Regions from separate parts of the Geobacillus sp. C56-T3 genome, predicted to be linked through region 1. Evidence: predicted binding sites of a transcription regulator. Region 1 holds the regulator's gene; each other region holds the start of a gene.
What was found. Region 1 encodes LexA, which represses DNA repair genes until DNA is damaged. Its sites were predicted from a motif close to CGAACATATGTTCG; they were not measured.

Region 1 (6,104 bases):
AGGACGCCACCAGCAGGCGGAGAAAGTCGAAAAAGTAGGAAAACCGAAGCTGTCGGACGAAGAACTGCGCGAAATTTTGCGGAATGAATTGCTGCAGGCCGGGCGGTTCCAGCGCGCATCGCTTCGCCAAGGAGATCTCGCTCGCTTCTTTCATTAATGACGGAAAATGATTTCCGAGCCGGGGAGGAGTTTGGACATGGCAAAATATACGCGTGACGACATTCTACACATCGTCAAAGAGGAAAATGTCAAGTACATCCGCCTGCAATTCACCGATATTTTGGGCACGATCAAAAACGTCGAAATTCCGATCAGCCAGCTGGAGAAAGCGCTTAATAACAAAATTATGTTTGACGGGTCGTCGATCGAAGGATTTGTCCGCATCGAAGAGTCGGATATGTATTTGTATCCGGACTTGGATACGTTCGTCATTTTCCCGTGGACTTCAGAAAAAGGAAAAGTCGCCCGCTTTATCTGCGACATTTACAACCCGGACGGCACGCCGTTTGAAGGCTGTCCGCGCTATAACTTGAAGCGGATGCTGAAAGAGATGGAGGCGCTTGGCTTCAACGCCTTTAACTTAGGAGCTGAGCCTGAATTCTTCCTTTTCAAGCTTGACGAAAAAGGACACCCGACGATGGAGCTGAACGATCGCGGCGGCTATTTCGATTTGGCGCCGACCGATCTTGGGGAAAACTGCCGGCGCGACATTGTGCTCGAGCTTGAGGAAATGGGGTTTGAAATCGAAGCGTCCCATCATGAAGTCGCCCCGGGCCAGCATGAGATCGATTTTAAATACGCCCATGCGATTAAAGCGTGCGACGACATTCAAACGTTTAAGCTCGTCGTCAAAACGATCGCCCGCAAACATGGATTGCATGCGACCTTTATGCCGAAGCCGATTTTTGGGATTAACGGTTCAGGAATGCATTGCAACCTGTCGCTGTTCCGCAACGGTGAAAACGCCTTTTTCGATCCGAACGGCGACTTGCAGTTGAGCGATACGGCGCGGCAGTTTATCGCCGGTGTGCTGAAGCATGCGCCGAACTTTACGGCGGTGACGAACCCGACCGTCAACTCGTACAAGCGGCTTGTTCCAGGCTATGAAGCGCCGTGCTACGTCGCTTGGTCGGCGCGCAACCGCAGCCCGCTCATCCGCATTCCAGCTTCGCGCGGCATGAGCACGCGCATTGAGGTGCGCAGCGTTGACCCGTCGGCCAACCCATACTTGGCCATGGCGGTGCTTTTAGCCGCTGGGCTTGACGGCATTCGCAACAAGCTCACTCCTCCGGCGCCAGTGGATCGAAACATTTACGTCATGACGAAAGAAGAACGGCTCGAAGAAGGCATTGTCGATTTGCCGGCAACGCTGCATGAAGCGTTGGAAAACTTGAAGTCCGATGAAGTGATGATTCACGCGCTCGGCAAACATTTATTCGAGCATTTCGTCGAAGCGAAAGAAATTGAGTGGGATATGTATCGGACAACGGTTCATCAATGGGAATTGGACCAATATATGGAACTCTACTGATTCATAAAAAAGCTGCCCCGTTTTTTTCAGGGCAGCTTTTTTATGGGCGCAGGCCGGCACGAGTCAGTCGAACAGGCGATAGACGCCGATCACTTTGCCGAGAATCGTGCAGTCGCGGACGATGATCGGCTCAAGATGGGCGTTTTCCGGCTGCAGGCGGATGTGGTCTTTTTCCTTGAAAAACCGCTTCACCGTCGCCTCGTTGTCTTCCGTCATGGCGACGACGATGTCGCCGTTGTTGGCCGATGACTGCTGGCGGACGATGACGTAGTCGCCGTCGAGAATGCCGGCTTCGATCATGCTGTCGCCCATCACTTCAAGCATAAACAGCTGCTCCTCGCCGGCGGCGAGCCGCTTCGGCAGCGGAAAGTAGCCTTCGATGTTTTCCACCGCTGTAATCGGTTGGCCGGCCGTCACCTTGCCGATGATCGGCACCGAGATGATCTCCTCTTTTTCTCTCTCCTTGGCCATATCGTTGTCCAAAATTTCAATGGCGCGCGGCTTTGTCGGGTCGCGGCGGATGTACCCTTTGCTTTCTAGGCGCGCGAGATGCCCGTGGACCGTCGAACTTGACGCCAGTCCAACCGCTTCCCCAATTTCCCGCACCGACGGAGGATAGCCTTTTGTTTTTACTTCCTGTTTAATAAACTCTAAAATTTGCTGTTGTCGTTTTGACAGTTTCGTCATTGTTTCACACCTCTCGCCACATCATTTGCCTTCATTATACCATGTGGAAGACGAAAAAACAAACATAAGTTCGAGTTTTTTATTGACACAAACAAATGTTCCTGGCTATAATGAAGGAAAGCGAACAAACATTCTGGAAAGGGTGGGGAGAATGGGGAAAACGTTGCTGCACTATGTTTTGTTTTCATTTTTGTTTGCGCTCGTGTTGGCAGGGTTCGTTTACGCCAGCAACCCGGTCGATAAAAAAGAATACGTGACGATCACGGTCGCTCCCGGCGATACGCTTTGGGGGCTGGCAAAACAGTACGAACAGGAACACCATATGCCGCCTGATGAGTTCATCCGCTGGGTCGTCGATTTCAACCATTTGCCGAGCCCGCGTCTTGCCGCCGGTGAACAAATTGTCATTCCTGTGTTAAAATCAAAGCAGGGCGGCTCGGTGGCCGTCAATCAGTGATGGAAAGAAGGGATTGGCCATGAGGGCGGTCATTTACTGCCGAGTCAGCACGGACAAAGCTGAACAGGAAACGTCGCTCGCGAGGCAACGAGATGAGCTCGAGCAGCTGGCGGCCGAGTGTGGATTTGAAGTCGTTAAAGTGATCGCCGAGCAGGCGAGCGGTTATGAAGCCGACCGCGACGGCGTGTTGGAGCTGCTTTCGCTTTGCGAGGAAGGCGAGGTCGATGTGCTGCTCATTCAAGATGAAACGCGGCTTGGGCGCGGCCATGCGCGCATGGCGGTGCTGCATTGCTTGAAAAAGCAAGGGGTGAAAATATACAGCGCCAGCCACCGCGGGGAGATGCCGCTGTCGGAGGCCGATGAGATGGTGTTATCCATCATCGCGATTGTCGAGGAGTACCAAAGAAAAATACATAACGCCAAAATTAAGCGTGGCATGCAGCGAGCCATCGCCAGCGGCTACCGACCGGAGCGGAACCTAAGGCGCCGGGGCGAAAACGCCGGGCGCGATCGAATTGATCTGCCGGTTGAGGAGATCGTCCGCTTGCGCGAGCGCGGACTGACGTTTGCCGATATCGCCGCGACGATGCGAAGCTTCGGTTACGAGGCGTCCAAGGCGACCGTCCATCGGCGTTACCAGGAATATATGGACGAGCAACAAAGGCGGCGTTGATCGTGTACTGCGCCTGACCCTAAAGCGGCGAGCGGGCAAAGGAAGCCAAGATGCCATCGTTGCCATCTTCCCGGTTGATCAGATAAGATAAAACAGAGTGAGAATATGGCAGATAGGAGAAGATGATCAATGCTTGCCAAACATAAATTAGCCCGCATCAATGAACTGGCGAAAAAAGCGAAAACGGCCGGCTTGTCGGCCGAAGAGGCCTTCGAGCAAGCGAAGCTGCGCCGTGAGTACATTCAAGCGTTCCGCAAGGCGATGACCGATATGCTCCATACAGTGACCGTCATTGACCCGAACGGCAACGACGTGACGCCGAAAAAATTAAAGGAAAGCCAGCGGCGGCGCTTCCATTAAACGGTCGAAAGAGGGGTGCCCGGAAAATAACGTTGTACAAGCCGATCGATTTTCTATATGATAGTAAATGACACCATGTTAATGAAAGGGAGGAAGACGATGGCGCATTCAATCGAGGAGTTGGCGATTACGACGATTCGAACGCTGTCGATTGACGCGATCGAAAAAGCGAAATCCGGGCACCCGGGCATGCCGATGGGCGCGGCGCCGATGGCGTACACGCTTTGGACGAAATTTATGAATCATAACCCGGCGAATCCAAACTGGTTCAACCGCGACCGGTTTGTCTTGTCAGCCGGGCACGGGTCGATGCTGCTTTACAGCTTATTGCATTTAAGCGGCTACGATGTCACGATGGATGACTTGAAGCAGTTCCGCCAATGGGGAAGCAAAACGCCGGGCCATCCGGAATACGGCCATACGCCGGGCGTGGAAGCGACGACCGGCCCACTCGGCCAAGGGATTGCGATGGCGGTCGGCATGGCGATGGCGGAACGGCATTTGGCCGCTACATACAACCGCGACGGGTTTGAGATTATCAATCATTATACGTACGCCATTTGCGGCGACGGTGATTTGATGGAAGGAGTGGCGAGCGAAGCTGCGTCACTCGCCGGCCACTTGAAGCTCGGCCGTCTGATCGTCCTGTATGACTCGAACGACATTTCGCTGGACGGGGAGCTCAACCTGTCGTTCTCGGAAAACGTCGCCCAACGTTTCCAAGCGTACGGCTGGCAATATTTGCGCGTTGAGGACGGCAACAATATTGAAGAAATCGCCAAAGCGCTCGAGGAGGCGCGGGCGGACCTCAGCCGGCCGACGCTCATTGAAGTAAAAACGACGATTGGCTACGGCGCGCCAAATAAAGCGGGCACGTCCGGCGTCCACGGCGCTCCGCTCGGCGCCCAAGAGGCGAAGCTGACGAAGGAAGCGTACCGCTGGACGTTTGCTGAAGATTTTTATGTACCGGAAGAAGTATATGCCCATTTCCGAGAAACGGTGCAAGAGGCCGGTGCGAAAAAAGAAGCGGAATGGAACGAACAGTTCGCCTCGTACGAACGGGCGCATCCGGAGCTGGCCGCCCAATTGAAGCGAGCGATCGAAGGCAAACTTCCAGATGGATGGGAAGCTTCTTTGCCGGTATACGAAGCAGGCAAAAGCTTGGCAACCCGCTCATCGTCCGGGGAAGTGATCAACGCCATCGCCAAAGCGGTGCCGCAATTGTTTGGCGGTTCGGCGGACTTGGCAAGCTCGAATAAAACGCTCATCAAAGGCGGCGGCAACTTCTTGCCGGACAGCTACGAAGGGCGCAACGTTTGGTTTGGTGTGCGCGAGTTTGCCATGGGGGCGGCGCTGAACGGCATGGCGCTTCACGGCGGGCTGAAAGTGTTCGGCGGCACGTTCTTCGTGTTCTCTGACTATTTGCGTCCGGCGATCCGCTTGGCGGCGCTGATGGGCTTGCCGGTCATCTACGTCTTGACGCACGACAGCATCGCCGTCGGCGAAGACGGCCCGACGCACGAGCCGATCGAACATCTCGCTTCGCTTCGGGCGATGCCGAACTTGTCGGTCATCCGTCCGGCTGACGCAAACGAAACGGCGGCAGCATGGCGGCTGGCGCTCGAATCGACGGACAAGCCGACTGCGCTCGTCTTGACGCGTCAAGATGTGCCGACGTTGGCGGCAACAGCTGAGTTGGCGTATGAAGGCGTGAAAAAAGGTGCGTACGTCGTTTCACCGGCGAAAAACGGCGCTCCGGAGGCGCTGTTGTTGGCGACTGGCTCGGAAGTCGGTCTGGCCGTCAAAGCGCAAGAAGCGCTTGCCGCTGAGGGCATCCATGTCTCCGTCATCAGCATGCCATCGTGGGACCGCTTCGAAGCGCAGCCAAAATCGTACCGCGATGAAGTGCTCCCGTCGGCCGTGACGAAGCGGCTCGCCATTGAAATGGGCGCGTCACTCGGTTGGGAGCGCTACGTCGGCGCCGAGGGCGACATTTTGGCCATCGACCGATTCGGTGCTTCCGCTCCGGGAGAGAAAATCATGGCCGAGTATGGCTTTACGGTTGACAACGTCGTCCGCCGCACAAAAGCGCTGCTCGGCAAGTAACCGGAAAAGCTGCCCTTGCGTTGTTGCAGGGGCAGCTTGTTTTTGTGAAAGATGGCTGCGCTTTGGTCAAGTATTTTCGGGGTTGAATCGAGGACAAAGGCTTGTTTGTTGGCCTGTTTGCGGCCGCATGGCCATCGCAAACAAAAATCGACAATGTTAGTGAAAAAACTTGCCGTTAATAGACATATTTTTCCCTTTTCCTTTTCTATAATAGAAAATAGATGAACAGAAATGGGGGATGAGGCATGGTCCGCTATTGGATTTATTTGTTGAATGACGATGTGGCGTCG
Region 2 (6,104 bases), 960 kb from region 1:
AGACATCATCCACTTCCCCCACGGCCTCCCTGGGTTCGCGGACGAAGAGCGGTTCGTCCTTCTTCCGCTCGCCGACACGCCGTTTGTCATCTTGCAGTCGGTCGACACGTCTGCGCTCGGGTTTGTCTTGATCGAACCGTTTTCGTACTTTCCCGCGTACGAAATCGAGTTGGATGAGGCAACGCTCGAACAGCTCGGCATCGAAAGCGAACGCGACGTTGCCTTATACGTCATCTTGACGGTCGCTGACCCGTTTGACAACACGACCGCGAACTTGCAGGCGCCTGTGGTCATCAACGCCCGAAAACGAATCGGCAAGCAAGTGATCTTAACGAACACCCCGTACAAAACGAAACATCGCCTCTTCCCGGACAAAGTGGCGACGTAAAGGAGGCGGCTTATGCTTGTCCTAACGCGCAAAATCAAAGAAGCGATCCAAATCGGCGATGACATCGAAATCACCGTCCTCGCCATCCAAGGCGACCAAGTGAAGCTCGGCATCAACGCGCCAAAACACATCGACATCCACCGCAAAGAAGTGTACCTCGCCATCCAAGCAGAAAACAACGCCGCCTCCCAAGCGTCCGAAACGTCGCTCGCCGAACTGACCGCCAAGCTGAAACAATGGAAACAACCATAACACCGAAGCGCCCACGCGGCGCTTTTTTCGCCCCGTCGACAAAAAATTTAAATTTCCCTATTAAACTTCCAAAAAACGCGCCGATATAAAAAGTGAGCGCGGCATATGGCGAAAGGCGGCCGACTTTCGCCCCGTGCCGATGACTTCCACAGGGACGTGGAAGAGAATATCCATTCAAGGAGGAAGAAACTATGCGAATCAACCACAACATCGCGGCGTTGAATACGTATCGGCAGTTGACGTTCAACAACACGCAGGCGTCTAAAAACATTGAAAAGCTGTCTTCCGGCCTTCGCATTAACCGCGCGGGTGACGATGCGGCGGGTCTTGCGATCTCTGAAAAAATGAGAGGGCAAATTCGTGGGTTGGAGATGGCTTCGAAAAACTCTCAAGATGCAATCAGCCTCATCCAAACAGCAGAAGGTGCTTTGAACGAGACGCACTCGATTTTGCAGCGGATGCGGGAGCTGGCGGTTCAAGCAGCGAACGATACGAATACTGCTACAGATCGCGTTGAACTTCAAAAAGAAGTTGATCAGCTTGCACAAGAATTATCAAGGATTTCGAGTACTACTGAGTTTAACACGCAAAAACTTCTTAACGGGACGTTTTCTGGCACTTTCCATATTGGTGCGAATGAATCACAAAACATTAAGTTGAATATCAGTGACATGAGTGCATTCGCATTAGGTGTAGCAGGAGATGTGACAACAGTAATTAGTGATGCTGATGGGGATGCTTCATTCACAAAAAACGGAACCCTCCAAGATATAGCTGACGGCACTTATCAGATTCAAACAACCAATACTGGCAGTTATAAAATGGTTGATTCCAATGGCAATACTGTAGCTACAAGCAACGATGGGAAATCATGGACTTCAGCTATTGGAGAGAAAGACGATACATTTACGTTTACTGCTGCTGTTAAGGCTGGGACAGTAACGTTAAGCGGGAATGGAACAAAGGTTTCTGCGACTGGTTCACTAACAAATAATGGTTTGCAAGCTGGGACATATACTTATGTAGCATCTGAAAATGCTCTTAAAGATAGCAATGGGAACGCTGTTGCTTGGACAACAGATAGTGGAGTTACATTTATTGATAAAAATGGGAAAGTTGTTCTAGACACAACGGGAGTAACTGTAGCCGACGGAGATTCATTTACTGTAGGAGGCGTAGATATTACGAGCCAAGCCACTGCGAATAAGGCAGTGACAACTATCAACAGAGCGATTGAAACAGTATCTGCAGAGCGTGCTAAACTTGGCGCTGTCCAAAACCGCCTCGAACACACGATCAACAACTTAGGTACATCGGCGGAAAACTTAACCGCTGCAGAATCCCGCATCCGTGACGTCGACATGGCCAAAGAAATGATGGAATTCACGAAAAACAACATCTTGGCGCAAGCAGCGCAAGCGATGTTGGCTCAATCAAACCAACTGCCGCAAGCGGTGTTGCAGCTGCTTCGGTAGGCTGGTTTGGCGGGCGTCTTAGCTGGAAACGGCTAAGAGGATGACTGGGTGAATTGCTGGGAAACCCTGAGAGCCTTTGGCGCCACAACGGAGCTGGAAACGGCAGACGTGAGGGCGGAAAAAGCCAAAGGATTGGGCAATCAGCAGCCAAGCTCCTGTCCCGAAAGGGTGGAGAAGGTTCAACGACTAGGGCATACCACCTAAGGCGAGTGCTATGGTGATGAAGCCCGTAGGGGAGGCCGATGCCGAACCGAAGCGCCCAGCCCCTAACAGGTCAAGCTGAGGGTGAAGAGGTAGTCTGCACAACGGTCGAAAGACGTTGAGGCATGGCAAGCCAACCAACAACCGCAAGGGGTATTGCAATTGCTTCGTTAATCATAAGACAAGAGACCTTAGGGTGGCCTAGGGTCTCTTGTTTGTTGTCACTCTTTTTGTATTTCACGCCATTTATACACGATAGACCAATAACTTCGGTGCAAGGTATCAGCAATTTCTTGAATCGTCGCGCCTTTTTGCTTCATGTCCTTTAGTTGTTGAATCTCCTTCTTAGAGTATCGCTTTGAACGTTCGTGGCTGCTCGTCCGCAATTCGAAATCTGGGAATATCTTTTGCCATTTTTCCTTTTCTATTTTGAGTCGCTCGTTCCAGTTGGTTTTGTAATACATAGACGGGCAAGTTGAGATTGCTGAGGAGATTATATTAAGAAAATGAAACGTATCCCTCACAGAGGTTGTTCGTAAAATGCAGCCTTGTCCATTTGGATGTTTACTTAAACGGAAGGTGACACCGAAATGAGAAAGAATGTGTTGTTGCAACTTTTTTAATTCTTCGCGAGGATAATTCTGTAGATAAAGGTAAATATGAGGTGTCAGGTAAATTACTTTTTTGCGTTTATTGATATTAGGAGAAATACAGAGCGAGCCATCATCCATATATAAAACAGCAAGGAAATGAGGCAACGTGCAATACGTCAATAAAGGAATCGGGATATGTTTAGAACCATCATCATGGTAAAAGTATGGATATAGCCTTGTAAATAGCGGAAGAGACGATGATCGAACACATTGACTTCGGGGAGTGATGTACAAAAGATTGTCGAAAAATGAAATCTTCCATTTTCGATACTCAGCCTGTTCCATGCCGAAATGTTCCCGGTAACTATGGTTTTTCCGTCGGCTCTTTTTATAAAGCTTTGTAATTTCTCCGTCTCCGATAATGCTAGCAATTAGAACGTTTTGTTGTACAGGGGTTAATTTGGATAAGTCGTCCATGACCGTTTCTCCTTTCTTTTGGGAACGTTTGTTCTGGTTTTATTATAATATATTCTTATATGTTTAGGGAACCTTTCTATATAGACTCCCATGACAAAAAATTTTGTCACCATCAGAAGGATGAAAATGCCTCTATGTTGAATTCTACAACCTTGCACATTTTGGCGTTCGGGTATTTTCAGAATAGCGATTTTAGTTGCTTCGAGATTATACACCACTCCCTAGTCACCTTTCGCCTAAATGAAATTCCCCTTTCCCCCTTCACACTCCCTACGTTTCATCCGATATAAACCATAGAAAGCGTCCAAACCAAAGGAGCGGGATCGTATGACGATTGAACGGGTGTCTTCTTCTTTTCCTTCCTATGAACCGACGCGAAGCGAGCAGGTGCATGCAACCGTCGAACGCGCGGCAGTGCAGCCTCAAGAGGTGGGGGGTTCTGCTTCTTCCCTTTTTCAACCGCTTTCGGAAGAAGCTGTGGAGAAAGTGGTCAACGGCTTGAATGAGCTCGTGCAGCCGAGCCATACATCAATCCGGTTTGAGCTGCATAAAGAGCTGCATGAATATTACGTGCAAGTGGTGGATGAAAAAACGCAGGAAGTGATCCGCGAAATCCCGCCGAAAAAGCTGTTGGATATGTACGCGGCGATGATGGAGTTTGTCGGGCTTTTAGTGGATAAAAAAATTTAACGGTGGTGAGTCGACATGGCGAATACGATGCGCATCAGCGGCCTCGCGAGTGGAATGGACATTGACAAAATCGTGAGCGATTTGATGAAAGCAGAGCGGGCGCCGCTGGATAAATTGAAGCAGAAAAAGCAGCTGCTCGAGTGGCAGCGCGATGACTACCGGTCGATGAACACGCTGCTTCAGGGGCTTGACGACTACTTGTTTTCCAACATCACGCTCCAAAGCAGCATGCTGAAAAAAACCGTCTCGAGCTCGAATGAATCGGTCGTCACAGCGACGGCGGGTTCGAGTGCGGCGAACGTGGCGACGACGATGCAAGTCAATCAAGTGGCCACATCGGCCGTCTGGCTGTCGGATGCAGGGGCGAGAGTGGACAAGGCGAGTTTTTCCATTGCCGCTGATGTGACGCTGACGATCAACGTGACGAATGGGGATGGGACGACGAAGCAGGCGGCGATCACGGTGAAGCAAGGAACGACGCTCGATGGGGTGATCGCCCAACTCAACAGCAACCTAGATCTTGGCGTCAGCGCGTTTTACGACGAGCAGACCGGGCGGGTTTCAATCATGAAAAAAGACACGGGGGCTCAAGCGAGTCTAGTGCTCGCCGATCAGGCGACGGTGGACTTTTTTGCGCAACTAGGGTTTACGAATACTGCAGCGGGGCAGGAGCTGACGGGAAAAACGGCGGGGAAAGATGCGCAAGTGACGATTAATGGTCTAACGACGACCCGCTCGGCGAATACGTTTACGATCAATGGCGTGACGTACACGCTCAAAGGGACGGGCGCGGCGACGGTGTCGGTGGCGACGGATGTAGACGCGATGTTCAATGCGATTAAAGGGTTTGTCGACAAATACAACGACACGATCGACAAAATCAACGCCAAGCTGAAAGAAGAGCGCTATCGCGACTATCCGCCGCTGACGGATGAACAGAAGGAAGCGATGACGGAAAAGCAAATTGAGCTGTGGGAAGAAAAGGCAAAAAGCGGCATGCTTCGCGGCGATTCGATTTTGTCAAGCGCCCTCAGCAAAATGCGCATGAACTTGTACACAAAAGTCGAAGGAGCGAACATCCCGAGCGGATTTTCGCAGCTGGCGCAAATCGGGATTACGACGTCGTCGAATTACCTAGACGGCGGGAAGTTGATCATTGACGAGACGAAGCTGCGGGAGAAAATCAAAGAAAATCCTGATGCCGTGTATCAGCTGTTCAATCAAAACGGCGCGACGGATGCGGAAAAAGGCATCGCCCGCCGCCTGTGCGATACGATTAAGGAAACGATCGGGAAAATCGAACAAAAGGCGGGGAAGACGATTTGGACGAACCAGCAGTTTGCGATCGGGCGCGATTTAATTCAAATCAATGACCAAATTGATCGATTCCAAGACCGCTTGAAACAAATTGAAGACCGCTACTACCGCCAATTCACAGCGATGGAAGAAGCGATTCAGCGCGCCAACCAGCAAAGCATGTACTTGATGAACGCCTTTGGCGGCGGTATGCAGGGATAGGCGGGTGAAGGTTAAGGCGCCATCGTGGTGACAGTGGGTGAAGAGGCAACCCCGCTCACGGATGGCAACGAATGAAGGGCGTTCGGCGCTGTAGGCGGTGAGGAGCGGCGCGGCCCGTTGTGCTGAATCAGATGATGGCTTTGCGATGGGGTGAACATCATAGAAGGGGAGTGACGGAACATGGCCACAAACAATCCGTATCAACACTACCAAGCGAACGCCGTGCAGACGGCGTCTCCCGGTGAACTGACGTTGATGTTGTATAACGGGTGCTTGAAGTTTATCAAGCTCGCGCGCCAGGCGATCGAGAAGGGGGACATTGCGGCGCGCAATGAAAATTTGATTAAGGCGCAAAACATCATTTTGGAACTCATGAAGACATTGAAGATGGAGTATGAAGTCGCGAAATCCATGATGACGATGTATGACTACATCTATCGCCGTCTGATCGAGGCGAATGTGAAAAACGATGCGGCGATTTTGGATGAGGTGGAAGGGTATGTCGTCGAG
Region 3 (6,104 bases), 1.2 Mb from region 1:
AGCCGCGCGGCTTTTTGCTTATCTTTATGAAACACCGTAGTTCTCTTAAGGAAAGCGGGCGCCAAGGCAGAACAGGCAGGCGGAATCGGCCCGCTTTGAGAGGGATGCGCCTCCCCTCGACGAACAGGGGAAACAGGAATCAATGTTTCATTTTCGCCGCCAGTTCCAACAGCTCTTTGGCATGCCGTTTCGTCAATTCCGTCATCTCGACGCCGGAAATCATCCGCCCGATTTCTTTCACTTTCTCCTCCTCATTGAGCTTCCTCACGACTGTTTTCGTCCGTTCCCCATCCGTCTCTTTGGCGATCAACAAGTGCGTGTCCGCCATCGCAGCGACTTGCGGCAGATGGGAAATGCAAAGCACTTGCGACTGGCTGGCGATGCGGTAAATTTTTTCCGCCATCGCCTGGGCGACGCGTCCGCTGACACCGGTGTCGACCTCATCAAAAACAATCGACGTCACTCCTTGATGTTTGGAAAAAATCGTTTTCAACGCCAGCATAATGCGCGACAGCTCGCCGCCGGAAGCGACTTTGACGAGCGGTTTTAACGGCTCGCCGACGTTCGTCGAAATGTAAAACTCGACGACATCGATGCCGTCTTCTTGGAACCTAACCGGCACGCCGTCGACCAAGGGGGCGTCAAGCGATCCTTCACGCTTGGCAAATACGATGTCAAATTTCGTTTTGTCCATGTACAAGTCTTTCAGTTCTTGATGAATGCGCTCAATCAGGCGCTGGGCATATGTTTGCCGAACAGCGGTGACGTTTTTCGCCTCCGTAAGCAACTCGTCCGTCACCAGAGCGAGCTGCTGCTTAAGCTCATGCACATGCGTTTCGCGATTTTCGATTGTCTCGATTTCCTCGGCGATCGTCTCGGCGTAGTGCAAAATATCGGCGATCGTCGCCCCGTATTTTCGTTTGAGCTGCCCGATTTCCGCGAGACGGCTTTCAATGGCATCGAGCCGCTCTGGGTCGTACTCCATCTCCTCAATTTGATCGCGCAGCTTGTACATGACTTCCTCGAGCAAATAGTAGCAGTTCGACGTCGTTTCATGCGCATCTTTGAGCGTTGCATCCATGCCTGCGACGTCATCGAGATGGCGCATCGCCTCCCCGATGGAATCAAGCCCGCGTCCCTCTCCGGAGAGGGCCTCATAGCTTTTCTGCAGCGCGGTATAAATTTTTTGAAAATTGACGATGCGAACTTTTTCCTCCATCAGCCGCTCGTCCTCGCCCGGCTCGAGCGCCGCCTGCTCGATTTCGCGCAGCTGAAACGTCAGCAAATCAAGCCGGTGCGCCATTTGCTGTTCATTTTCGCTCAGCTTTTTCAATTTGTTTCCGAGCTCCTCATACCGCTCGTAGACGGCGCGGTAGCGAGCAAGCGCCTCTGCCGCCTCTAGGCCGCCAAACTCGTCTAAAAGCGGCAGATGGCGGGACGTATCCATCAGTTCTTGATGTTCATGCTGGCCGTGAATATCAACAAGCGTCGCCCCGATGTCGCGCAGCACCGCCGTCGTGACGAGCTTGCCGTTAATGCGGCAGACGCTTTTGCCGTTGGCGAAAATATCGCGGCGCAACACGATCATGCCGTCGCTGGCGTCGATGCCAACGTCTGCGCATTTTTGCCAGCACGGATGGCGGTCATCATCAAGCAAAAACAGCCCTTCGATTTCCGCCTTTTCCGCTCCAAAGCGGACAAATTCAGCGGAGCCGCGTCCGCCGATCAACAAATGAATCGCGTCGATGATGATCGATTTGCCGGCTCCCGTTTCGCCGGTTAACACCGTCAGCCCTTTGTCGAACGACAACGAGAGCGACTCGATAATGGCGAAATTTTTAATCGACAGCTCGGCGAGCATTTCATCACTCCTTGCCTGTCCGATTAATTCCACTTTTGATTATAGCACGTATGTTCGGATTTGCAAACGAGGACCGCCCTGTCGTTCCGTCCTTGAACGCAGAACGGGAGCTGGGCCGGTCCTCGCCTAGAGCATGGACAACAGCTGGTCGGACACTTTTTCGGCATCTTTTGGCGTCCGGCAAATGATCAGGCACGTATCGTCGCCGCAAATCGTACCGACGATTTCGTTCCAATCCAAATTGTCGAGCAAGACGCCGACGGCATGGGCGTTGCCCGGCAACGTCCGCAACACAAGCAAGTTGCCCGTTCCGTCAAGCTTCACAAACACATCAACAAGCGCCCGCTTCAGCTTTTGCATCGGATTGAAGCGCTGGTCGGACGGAAGGCTGTACTTGTAGCGGCCATTGGCCATGGGCACTTTGACGAGCTGCATTTCTTTAATGTCGCGCGAGACGGTCGCCTGGGTGACGTTAAAGCCAGCTTCTCTCAGCCGGTCGACAAGCTCGTCTTGCGTTTCAATGTCATGGTTCATAATGATTTCGCGAATTTTAATATGCCTTTGCCCTTTGTTCACACTGCGCCACCTCTTTGCTTGCAAAATGCCACGCTGTTGTTTCCCGCCTCTATTCGCCATTCCCCTCTGTCCTGTCGCCACGTAGATGGGCGTGCGCCTCACGTACGATATGTGCGATCGGCATCGACAGACGGTTTTCCCCTTTGCGATTTTCTCCCGAATAAACGGCGTGAAGCAAAAACTCAATGTTGCCATCGCCGCCTGTAATGGGCGAATAGGATAAGTGCAAAACATCGAATCCTTCCGCACAGGCGAATTGAATGATCGATTCGAGCACTTCCTCGTGAATGTTCGGGTCGCGAACAATCCCCTTTTTGCCGACCTTTTCCCTGCCGGCTTCAAACTGCGGCTTGACGAGCGCAATCACATCGCCGCCCGGCACCATGACCGTCTTGACGACCGGCAAAATGAGACGCAGCGAAATAAACGAGACATCGATGACAGCTACTTCCGGCAGCCCTTTCGTAAACTGATCCGGCGTCACGTAGCGGAAGTTCGTCCGCTCCATCACAACGACGCGCTCGTCTTGACGCAGCTTCCAAGCAAGCTGGTTGTAGCCGACATCGACGGCATACGTCAGCTTCGCCCCATGCTGCAAGGCGCAGTCGGTGAAACCGCCGGTCGACGCGCCGATGTCAAGAACAATTTTATTTTCCACGCGAATATGAAACTCGCGCAACGCTTTTTCCAGTTTCAACCCACCGCGGCTGACGTACGGAAGCGGGTTGCCTTTCACCTCAAGCGGAATGTCAACCGGCACTTTTTCTCCGGGCTTATCGAGTCGAATGTCGTTTGAATAGACAAGCCCGGCCATGATCGCTCGCTTCGCCTTTTCCCGCGTTTCCGCCAGCCCTCGTTCAACAAGCAGCACATCGAGCCGTTCTTTTTTTCCTTTCATGTCTCAAGCCCTTTTCTGTTTTCTTGGCATCATCGTTTTGATGCGGTCGATGATATGGGTCGACGTCAGCCCGATTTCATTGAGCAGCTCGCTGACGCTTCCATGTTCGATAAAGCGGTCCGGGATGCCCATCCGTTCGATGACCGCTCCGTGATAACCATGATCATGAGCAAACTCCAACACAGCACTGCCAAAGCCGCCTTGCAGCACCGCCTCTTCGACCGTTAAGATCGGCAGGCGGCTCTCAAGCAGTTCGTGAAGCATCGCCACGTCCATCGGCTTCAAAAAGCGAGCGTTGACGACTTTCACCGATATGCCGTCTTTCGCCAGCTCGTCGGCCGCCTTAAGCGCCATCGAAATCGTCGTGCCAAACGTCAAAATCGCCGCATCGCAGCCGTCGCGCAACACTTCCCACGTGCCGATTGGGATTTCTTTCAGCTCCTCATCAAGCGGTACGCCAAGCCCGTTGCCGCGCGGGAAACGCATGGCGATTGGCCCGTCGTCGTAGCGGATGGCGGTGTACACCATGTGCTGTCCTTCGTTTTCGTCTTTTGGCATCATCAACACCAAGTTCGGCACATGGCGCAAAAAGGCGATGTCAAACACCCCTTGGTGCGTTTCGCCGTCCGCCCCGACCAACCCAGCACGGTCAATGGCGAAAAAGACATTTAAGTTTTGCCGGCATACATCATGGACGACTTGGTCATAGGCGCGCTGCAAAAATGTCGAATAAATGGCCAAAAACGGTTTCATCCCTTGCGTCGCCAATCCAGCTGCAAGCGTTGTCGCATGCTGCTCGGCGATGCCAACATCAAACATCCGATCGGGGAACTCGCTTGCGAACCCTTCCAGCTTCGAGCCGACCGGCATCGCCGGCGTAATCGCGACGATGCGCGGGTCGGTGCGGGCGAGCCGGCGCACGGTTTCGCTGACAAGCGCGCTCCATGACGGACCGGCCTCTTTCGTTTTGACAAAAGCGCCGGTTTCGATTTTGTACGGCCCTGTGCCGTGCCATGTGCCGACTTTGTCGTTTTCCGCCGGACTGTACCCTTTTCCCTTCTTCGTGATGACATGGACAAGCACGGGGCCTTTCATCTTCTTCGCATAGCGCAAGTTCTCAAGCAAATCCTCAAAATCGTGGCCGTCGACCGGGCCTAAATACGTAAACCCGAGCTCTTCGAAAAACACGCCGGAGACAAGCAAATATTTCAAGCTGTCTTTCAGCCGCTCGGCCGTCGCCGCCAGCTTGCCGCCGACCGCTGGGATGCGCTTGAGCAGCAGCTCCAGTTCATCTTTCACCCACTGGTATTTGCCGGCGGTGCGCAACCGACCGAGGATGTTGTGCAACGCGCCGACGTTCGGGGCGATCGACATTTCATTGTCGTTTAAGATGACAATCATATCCGTTTTCTCATGCCCGATATGGTTGAGCGCCTCAAGCGCCATGCCGCCGGTGAGCGCCCCGTCGCCGATGATCGGCACGATGTATTCATCCGTCCCTTTCAAATCACGGGCGATCGCCATTCCCATCGCCGCCGACAGCGACGTCGAGCTATGGCCCGTTTCCCACACGTCATGCTCGCTTTCGCTCCGTTTCGGGAACCCGGACAGCCCTTTGTATTGGCGGAGCGTGTCGAACGCGGCGGCGCGTCCGGTCAAAATTTTATGCACATATGACTGGTGTCCGACATCCCAAATGAGTTTGTCTTTTGGGCTGTCGAATTCGCGGTGGAGGGCGATCGTCAGCTCGACGACCCCTAAGTTCGGGCCGATATGTCCGCCTGTTTTCGACAACTTCTCAATTAAAAACCGCCGAATCTCGGCGCTTAACCGTTTCAGCTCAGGAATGGACATGTTTTTGACAACGCGCGGATGGTCAATTTTTGTCAAGTCCAACAAAGATCACTCGCTTTCATTCTGTCGTTCTCCGAGCCGTTTCTCCTCGTACAGGTAGTATTATTATACATGATCCGGCGCGAAAAATCGACTTTTCCCGCCAACGCAGCCCGTCACCACTAGGACGCGTTTTGTGGTGTATCTATAGAACTTGCGGCGGCCGCCCGGCGGAAAACAACCAAAAAAACAAGGCCGCCTCCGCCCCGAAGGAAAGCGAACAACGGGAACAAGAGGCCGCCGCCCCGCATCAGTGGTCGCGGACCGCGACAAGCTCGCAAATGTAGGCCAGCACCGCGTCATCGATTTTGGCTTGCTGCAAATGGCGCTTCGCGGCGTCAATGTGAAACGCCAGTTTCTCTTTAGCACCGCCTAGCGAAAGAAGCACCGGATATGTCGCCTTCTTGTTGTCGCGGTCGCTGCCGACTCGCTTGCCGATTTTTTCTTCCATTCCTTCAATGTCCAAAATATCGTCGCGAATTTGAAAGGCGAGGCCTAAATGTGCGGCGAACTCGTTGAGTTCGCGCGTCTGCCGACCATCGGCGCCGCCAAGCAGGGCGCCGGCGTGCACGCTGTATTGCAGCATTTTCCCCGTCTTATGGCGGTGGATGTATTCCAGTTCCGCAAGCGCCAGCGTTTTTCCTTCCGCCTCCATATCAGCCGCCTGTCCAGCGACCATGCCTTCCGGGCCGGCCGCCTTCGCGAGCTGCTCGATGAGCTGCAGACGGACGGGAGGCGGCACGCGATCATCATCGATTTCGGCCATCAATTGAAAGGCATACGTCAACAAAGCGTCCCCGGCCAAAATGGCCATCGCCTCGCCGAACACTTTATGGTTCGTCGGTTTGCCGCGCCGCAAATCATCGTTGTCCATGC
Region 4 (6,104 bases), 930 kb from region 1:
GCAAAAAGTGCATCTCAATTTTGATGATGCCATCGCCATGGCACGCCTCGCAGCGCCCGCCTTTGACATTGAAGCTGAACCGCCCTTTTTTGTAGCCGCGCACTTTCGCTTCGTTCGTCGAGGCAAACACGTCGCGGATGTCGTCAAACACCCCGGTGTACGTCGCCGGGTTCGAGCGTGGCGTGCGGCCGATCGGCGACTGGTCGATGTCAATGACTTTATCGAGATGCTCCAGCCCGCGAATGTCGCGGTGCTCGCCCGGCTTTGCTTTCGCCCGGTGCAACTTTTGCGCCAGCGCCTTATACAACACTTCGTTCACGAGCGTGCTTTTGCCCGAGCCCGACACCCCGGTGACAGCGACAAACGTGCCGAGCGGGATTTTCACCGATACGTTTTTCAAGTTATGCTCGCGCGCGCCGACCACCTCAAGCCAACGTCCGTCCGGACGGCGACGCTCGGCCGGAATCGGGATGAATTTTTTCCCCGATAAATACTGGCCGGTGAGCGAGTTCGGGTCGTTCATCACTTCTTCCGGCGTGCCGGCGGCGACGACCTCGCCGCCGTGGATGCCCGCCCCCGGACCAATGTCAATCAAATAGTCCGCGGCCAGCATGGTATCCTCGTCGTGCTCCACCACAATGAGCGTATTGCCGAGGTCGCGCATGCTTTTCAACGTCGCGATCAGCCGGTCGTTGTCGCGCTGATGAAGCCCGATCGACGGCTCGTCGAGCACGTACAGCACCCCCGTCAGCCGTGAGCCGATTTGCGTCGCCAAGCGGATGCGCTGCGCCTCGCCGCCGGAGAGCGTTCCTGCTGAGCGGCTGAGCGTCAAATAGTCGAGGCCGACGTTTTGCAAAAAACCGAGACGGTCGCGAATTTCACGCAAAATAAGGCGGGCGATTTGCGCCTCTTTTTCAGTCAGCTCGAGCCCGTCAAAAAAGGCGAGCGCCTCGGTCACCGACATGGCGGTGACCTCGCCGATATGCTTGCCGCCGACAAGGACGGCCAGGCTTTCTTTTTTCAGCCGGTAGCCTTGGCATGTCGGACATGGTTGTTCCGCCATATACTTTTCCATCTGCTCACGGATGTAGTCCGAGCTCGTCTCGCGATAGCGGCGTTCGACGTTCGGAATGACGCCTTCAAATGCGATGTATTGTTCGCGCACTTGCCCGAAATCATTCGTATAGCGGAAATAAATCGGCTCTCCGCCGCTGCCGTACAAAATTTTATCGAGCTGCTCTTTCGGCAAATCCTTCACCGGCACGTCCATCGGGATGCCGTAATGGCGGCACACGGCTTCGAGCAGCTGCGGGTAATATTGCGAGCTTTGCGGCTCCCACGGAGCGATGGCGTGTTCTTTTAACGTCAGCTCATCGTTCGGGATGACCAAATCGAGATCCACTTCGAGCTTCGCCCCGAGCCCGTCGCAGTCCGGGCAGGCGCCGAATGGACTGTTGAACGAAAACAGACGCGGTTCAAACTCCCCGATCGAAAAGCCGCAGTACGGACAAGCGTGCTTTTCGCTGAACAGCAGCTCCCCCTCGCCGATCACGTCAACGACAACTTTGCCGTCGGCGAGCTTCAGCGCCGTCTCAAGCGAATCGGCAAGCCTGGCGGCGATGCCGTCTTTAATGATGATGCGGTCGACGACGACATCAATCGAATGTTTTTTGTTTTTTTCAAGCTCAATGTCCTCCGTCAACTCGCGCATCTCGCCGTCAATGCGGACGCGCACATACCCTTGTTTGCGAATATCCTCCAATGTCTTGGCGTGCGTCCCTTTTTTTCCCGAGACGATCGGCGCCAAAATTTGCATTTTCGTCCGCTCCGGGTAAGAGAGCAGCCGGTCGACCATTTGCTCGATCGTCTGCGATTGGATTTCAATGCCGTGCGTCGGGCAAATGGGGCGGCCGATGCGGGCGAATAGAAGCCGCAAGTAGTCGTAAATTTCCGTCACCGTGCCGACGGTTGAGCGCGGGTTGCGGCTCGTCGTTTTTTGATCGATCGAAATGGCCGGCGACAATCCTTCAATCGCATCGACGTCCGGTTTTTCCATCTGCCCTAAAAACTGGCGGGCATACGCCGACAGCGATTCGACGTAGCGCCGCTGGCCTTCCGCGTAAATCGTATCAAACGCCAGCGACGACTTCCCCGACCCGGACAGCCCGGTCAAGACGACGAGCTTGCCGCGCGGGATTTCGACGTCAATGTTTTTCAAGTTGTGGGCGCGCGCCCCTTTGACGATAATTTTATCCATTCCGTTCACCCGGCCATCACCCTTCCGCTTTCAATTCGAAAATGATATCGCGCAGCTGGGCGGCCCGCTCGAAGTCGAGCGCTTTGGCCGCCTCTTTCATTTCCGCTTCGAGCTTTCGAATCAGCTCTTCCCGCTCTTGTTTCGTCATCGCTGCCGCCGGCTTTGCCTCGTACATCTCCGTCTCTTCCGCCGCATACGTCGCGCGGATGACGTCGCGAATCTCCTTTTTCACCGTGCGCGGCACGATGCCGTGCTTTCGGTTGTACTCTTCTTGAATCGCGCGGCGCCGCTTCGTCTCTTGAATGGCGATTTCCATCGATTTCGTGATCGTATCGGCGTACATGATCACATGGCCGTTCGCGTTGCGCGCCGCCCGGCCGATCGTCTGGATGAGCGAGCGCTCCGAGCGCAAAAACCCTTCTTTGTCGGCGTCCAAAATGGCGACAAGCGACACTTCTGGGATGTCGAGCCCTTCGCGAAGCAAGTTGATGCCGACCAGTACATCGTATTTGCCGAGCCGCAAATCGCGGATGATTTCAATGCGCTCGAGCGTCTTAATTTCCGAATGCAAATACGCCACCTTGATCCCCGCTTCTTTCAAATAATCGGTCAAATCTTCCGCCATCTTTTTCGTCAGCGTCGTCACCAACGTCCGCTCGTTCCGCTCGACGCGCTCGCGAATTTCGCCGATCAAATCGTCGATTTGCCCTTTCGTCGGGCGGACGTCGATCGTTGGGTCGAGAAGCCCGGTCGGGCGGATGATTTGTTCGACAACGCCCGGGCTGTGTTCAAGCTCGTACGGCCCTGGCGTCGCCGAGACGTAAATAATTTGATTGATTTTTTGCTCGAACTCTTCAAACGTGAGCGGCCGGTTGTCAAGCGCCGACGGCAGACGGAAGCCGTGGTCGACAAGCACTTGCTTGCGCGCCCGGTCACCGTTGTACATGCCGCGCAGCTGCGGCAAGGTGACGTGCGACTCATCAACGATGATCAAAAAATCGTCCGGAAAATAGTCAAGCAATGTATACGGCGTTGAGCCCGGCGGCCGCAGCGCCAAATGGCGCGAGTAGTTTTCGATGCCTGAACAAAAGCCCATCTCGCGCATCATTTCAAGGTCATAGCGCGTCCGCTGCTCAAGCCGCTGCGCCTCTAAGAGCTTTCCTTGCGCGCGCAGTTCGGCAAGCCGCTCCTCAAGCTCTTGTTCGATGTTTTGAATGGCGAGCCGCATTTTCTCCTCGCGCGTCACGAAGTGCGACGCCGGGAAAATGGCGACATGCTCGCGCTCGCCGAGCACCTCGCCGGTTAAGGCGTCCACCTCGCGGATGCGCTCGATTTCATCGCCGAAAAATTCGACGCGAATGCAATGTTCATCGCGCGACGCGGGGAAAATTTCGACAACATCGCCGCGGACGCGGAACGTGCCGCGGCGAAAATCGATGTCATTGCGGTCGTATTGGATGTCAACGAGCCGCCGAAGCAACGCGTTGCGCTCGATTTCCATCCCAACGCGCAGCGAGACGACGAGCTCCCGATATTCTTCCGGCGACCCTAAACCGTAAATGCACGACACGCTCGCAACGATAATCACGTCCCGGCGCTCAAACAAGGCTGATGTCGCCGAGTGCCGCAATTTGTCGATTTCATCGTTGATTTTCGCGTCTTTTTCAATGTACGTATCCGTCTGCGGCACATACGCTTCCGGCTGATAGTAATCGTAATAGCTGACAAAATATTCGACGGCGTTGTGCGGGAAAAACTCTTTCAGCTCGCTGTACAATTGGCCAGCGAGCGTTTTGTTGTGGGCGATGACAAGCGTCGGTTTGTTGACTTGGGCGATCACGTTCGAGATCGTAAACGTTTTGCCCGTCCCCGTCGCCCCAAGCAGCGTTTGATGCTTCACCCCAAGCCGCAAACCGTCAACGAGCTTGGCGATCGCCTGCGGCTGATCGCCTTGCGGTTCGTATGGCGACACTAATTGAAAACGGCCCTCCACCGTTTCGCCTCCTCCTTCGTACCATCTTTCCCCATTGTATCACATCGTGATGATCCATGCATCAAAAATGCGAACTCATATTCGTACCAACCCACTCAGTGTTTTCCATCGCTTCGCACCGAAAAACGCGAAAAAGCGGACCCATTCATGCCCAAGGTCCGCGTCTTCGCTCCGTTCCGTTTCGACAATCCGAGGTTCAGCCGACGATGCCTTTTTCCAAAAACAGACGGTTGAACCGACAACGCCGCTTCATTTTTGCTTCAGATGGTCGAGCATGCGGCCGGCCCAAAGAAAGCCGGCGATCGTCGATGCAATGTCAGCGACGATTTCATGCAGCTCGTCCGTATAGCCTTTCAAGTAGGAAGCGACAAGCAGCGCCGTCGTCAACAGCACAGCGATGTACCGATTGTACGTCACCCGCGCAAACAACAGCACCAATAGGCACGGAATGATGAGTGCCGCCAAAAACCACATGATCCATTCTCCTTTACGAAACAGCTTCAGACGCTGATGCGTTCCGATCACGGACGAACAGCAGCCCGAGTTCATGATGCTCATCCTCATAGAGCGCCCCTTGGACGAAACGGACTTCGCCGTTATGTCCTACGACATCCAACTTGCAGAACGCGCGGTTGCGTTGGAGCGCCTCGTAAAACTCGGTTTCACTCCGCACCGGGGCGCCGTTTGTTTTGATGATGACTTCCCCGATCGAAAGCCCCATTTTTTCCGCTTTCGAGCCGGGAAGCACGCCGACAATCACCAAGCCGTGCGGATAGCGGGCAAAGCGGGGCGGGCGGGCGCGGTCGGCGTGATGCCCGGAAAACGCGATCCATTCGCGGCCGATGATGGCCATAGCCCCCGCCGCCACCGTGAGCGGTGGATACCATATACCGGAAGCGACCAATAGGGCGACAACGAACGCCAGCCGAACAACAAGCCGCCCCTCCGCGCGCGCCGCTTCCGCCGGCAGCATGTGCTGGCGGCGCTGGGAAAAGCCGAGAAGAAACGGCACGAGCCAAAATGAATAGCCGTCTCCCGTCGAAACGAGCGGCCACCAGGAAGCCGGAGGCAGCGCGCCGCCTGATACGGGCAGCACAACCGGCACAAACCAAAGACGCTGCGTCCATTGCAGGCCGACCGTCATCCCCCGCTTGCTTTTCGCAAGCTGCGGCGAGGCCGCCTCGTTTCGCGTGCGAATGATGAGCCATCCTTCCGAAAGCAAAAGCAACGCAAGCCACACCGCCAAAGCCGGCGCCGCCGCCATGCCATCGGGAAGCCATCGGGACAACGCGCTGCTTCGCTCCGCCAAACCGAACACGAGAAGCGCGCCGCCAACCGTATAAGCAGGCGACAACAACCGCGCTTCCATCGCCAAGCTAAAGAGCACCGTCAGCACCGTCACCGTCCAAACCGCTTCCTGCGGCACCTCGATCCCGATGCCGACGGCCGCCGCCGACAACATCGCTCCAGCCATCCATCCCTTCGTCCAAAGCCCGCGCCACTCTTGCCATAGGCTGTAGACGCGCACATGAAAATCGCGGCGCTCCCGCTTCACCCGCCGCCAACCGACGGCCAAAGCGAGCGCGGCGCCATAATAAAGAAGCGGCTGCCGCCAAACCGACGCGACGCCCTCAAGCCATTCCAGCCACCATGTTGCCATCCGCTTCACCCCTTGCGTCGTTCATCATTCTTTATCTTCTATTCTACCAAATGGCATGGCCAATTCCCATGCCCACAGCCATCTTTTTTCGCCAATGGCGAATCTTCGCTGTTTTCCACTTTCTTTGCCGAATCAACACTAGTTTTGTCGGCTGGGAAGGATTTTCAAAGATGCAGAGGAAAAAGTATAAACAA

Region 2: the regulator LexA is predicted to act here: its motif matches at 3,408-3,421, upstream of GC56T3_RS16395 (DNA endonuclease).
Region 3: the regulator LexA is predicted to act here: its motif matches at 1,905-1,918, upstream of recN (DNA repair protein RecN).
Region 4: the regulator LexA is predicted to act here: its motif matches at 4,321-4,334, upstream of uvrB (excinuclease ABC subunit UvrB).

What each region holds. Positions count from the first base shown of each region.
Region 1 is NC_014206.1:2,339,063-2,345,166, reverse strand. It holds gene GC56T3_RS11600 (MerR family transcriptional regulator) at 1-157, shown strand, start outside; gene glnA (type I glutamate--ammonia ligase) at 197-1,531, shown strand; gene lexA (transcriptional repressor LexA) at 1,595-2,218, opposite strand; gene yneA (cell division suppressor protein YneA) at 2,370-2,675, shown strand; gene GC56T3_RS11580 (recombinase family protein) at 2,695-3,348, shown strand; gene GC56T3_RS11575 (DUF896 domain-containing protein) at 3,478-3,708, shown strand; gene tkt (transketolase) at 3,808-5,814, shown strand; gene sirA (sporulation inhibitor of replication protein SirA) at 6,060-6,104, shown strand, end outside.
Region 2 is NC_014206.1:3,295,222-3,301,325, reverse strand. It holds gene fliW (flagellar assembly protein FliW) at 1-388, shown strand, start outside; gene csrA (carbon storage regulator CsrA) at 401-640, shown strand; gene GC56T3_RS16400 (flagellin) at 832-2,115, shown strand; gene GC56T3_RS16395 (DNA endonuclease) at 2,538-3,386, opposite strand; gene flaG (flagellar protein FlaG) at 3,714-4,076, shown strand; gene GC56T3_RS16380 (flagellar hook-associated protein 2) at 4,092-5,594, shown strand; gene fliS (flagellar export chaperone FliS) at 5,775-6,104, shown strand, end outside.
Region 3 is NC_014206.1:1,145,854-1,151,957, reverse strand. It holds gene recN (DNA repair protein RecN) at 140-1,861, opposite strand; gene ahrC (transcriptional regulator AhrC/ArgR) at 1,988-2,437, opposite strand; gene GC56T3_RS05885 (TlyA family RNA methyltransferase) at 2,487-3,335, opposite strand; gene dxs (1-deoxy-D-xylulose-5-phosphate synthase) at 3,339-5,231, opposite strand; gene GC56T3_RS05875 (polyprenyl synthetase family protein) at 5,479-6,104, opposite strand, start outside.
Region 4 is NC_014206.1:3,265,580-3,271,683, forward strand. It holds gene uvrA (excinuclease ABC subunit UvrA) at 1-2,257, opposite strand, end outside; gene uvrB (excinuclease ABC subunit UvrB) at 2,274-4,250, opposite strand; gene GC56T3_RS16235 (CsbA family protein) at 4,500-4,724, opposite strand; gene GC56T3_RS16240 (PDZ domain-containing protein) at 4,738-5,910, opposite strand.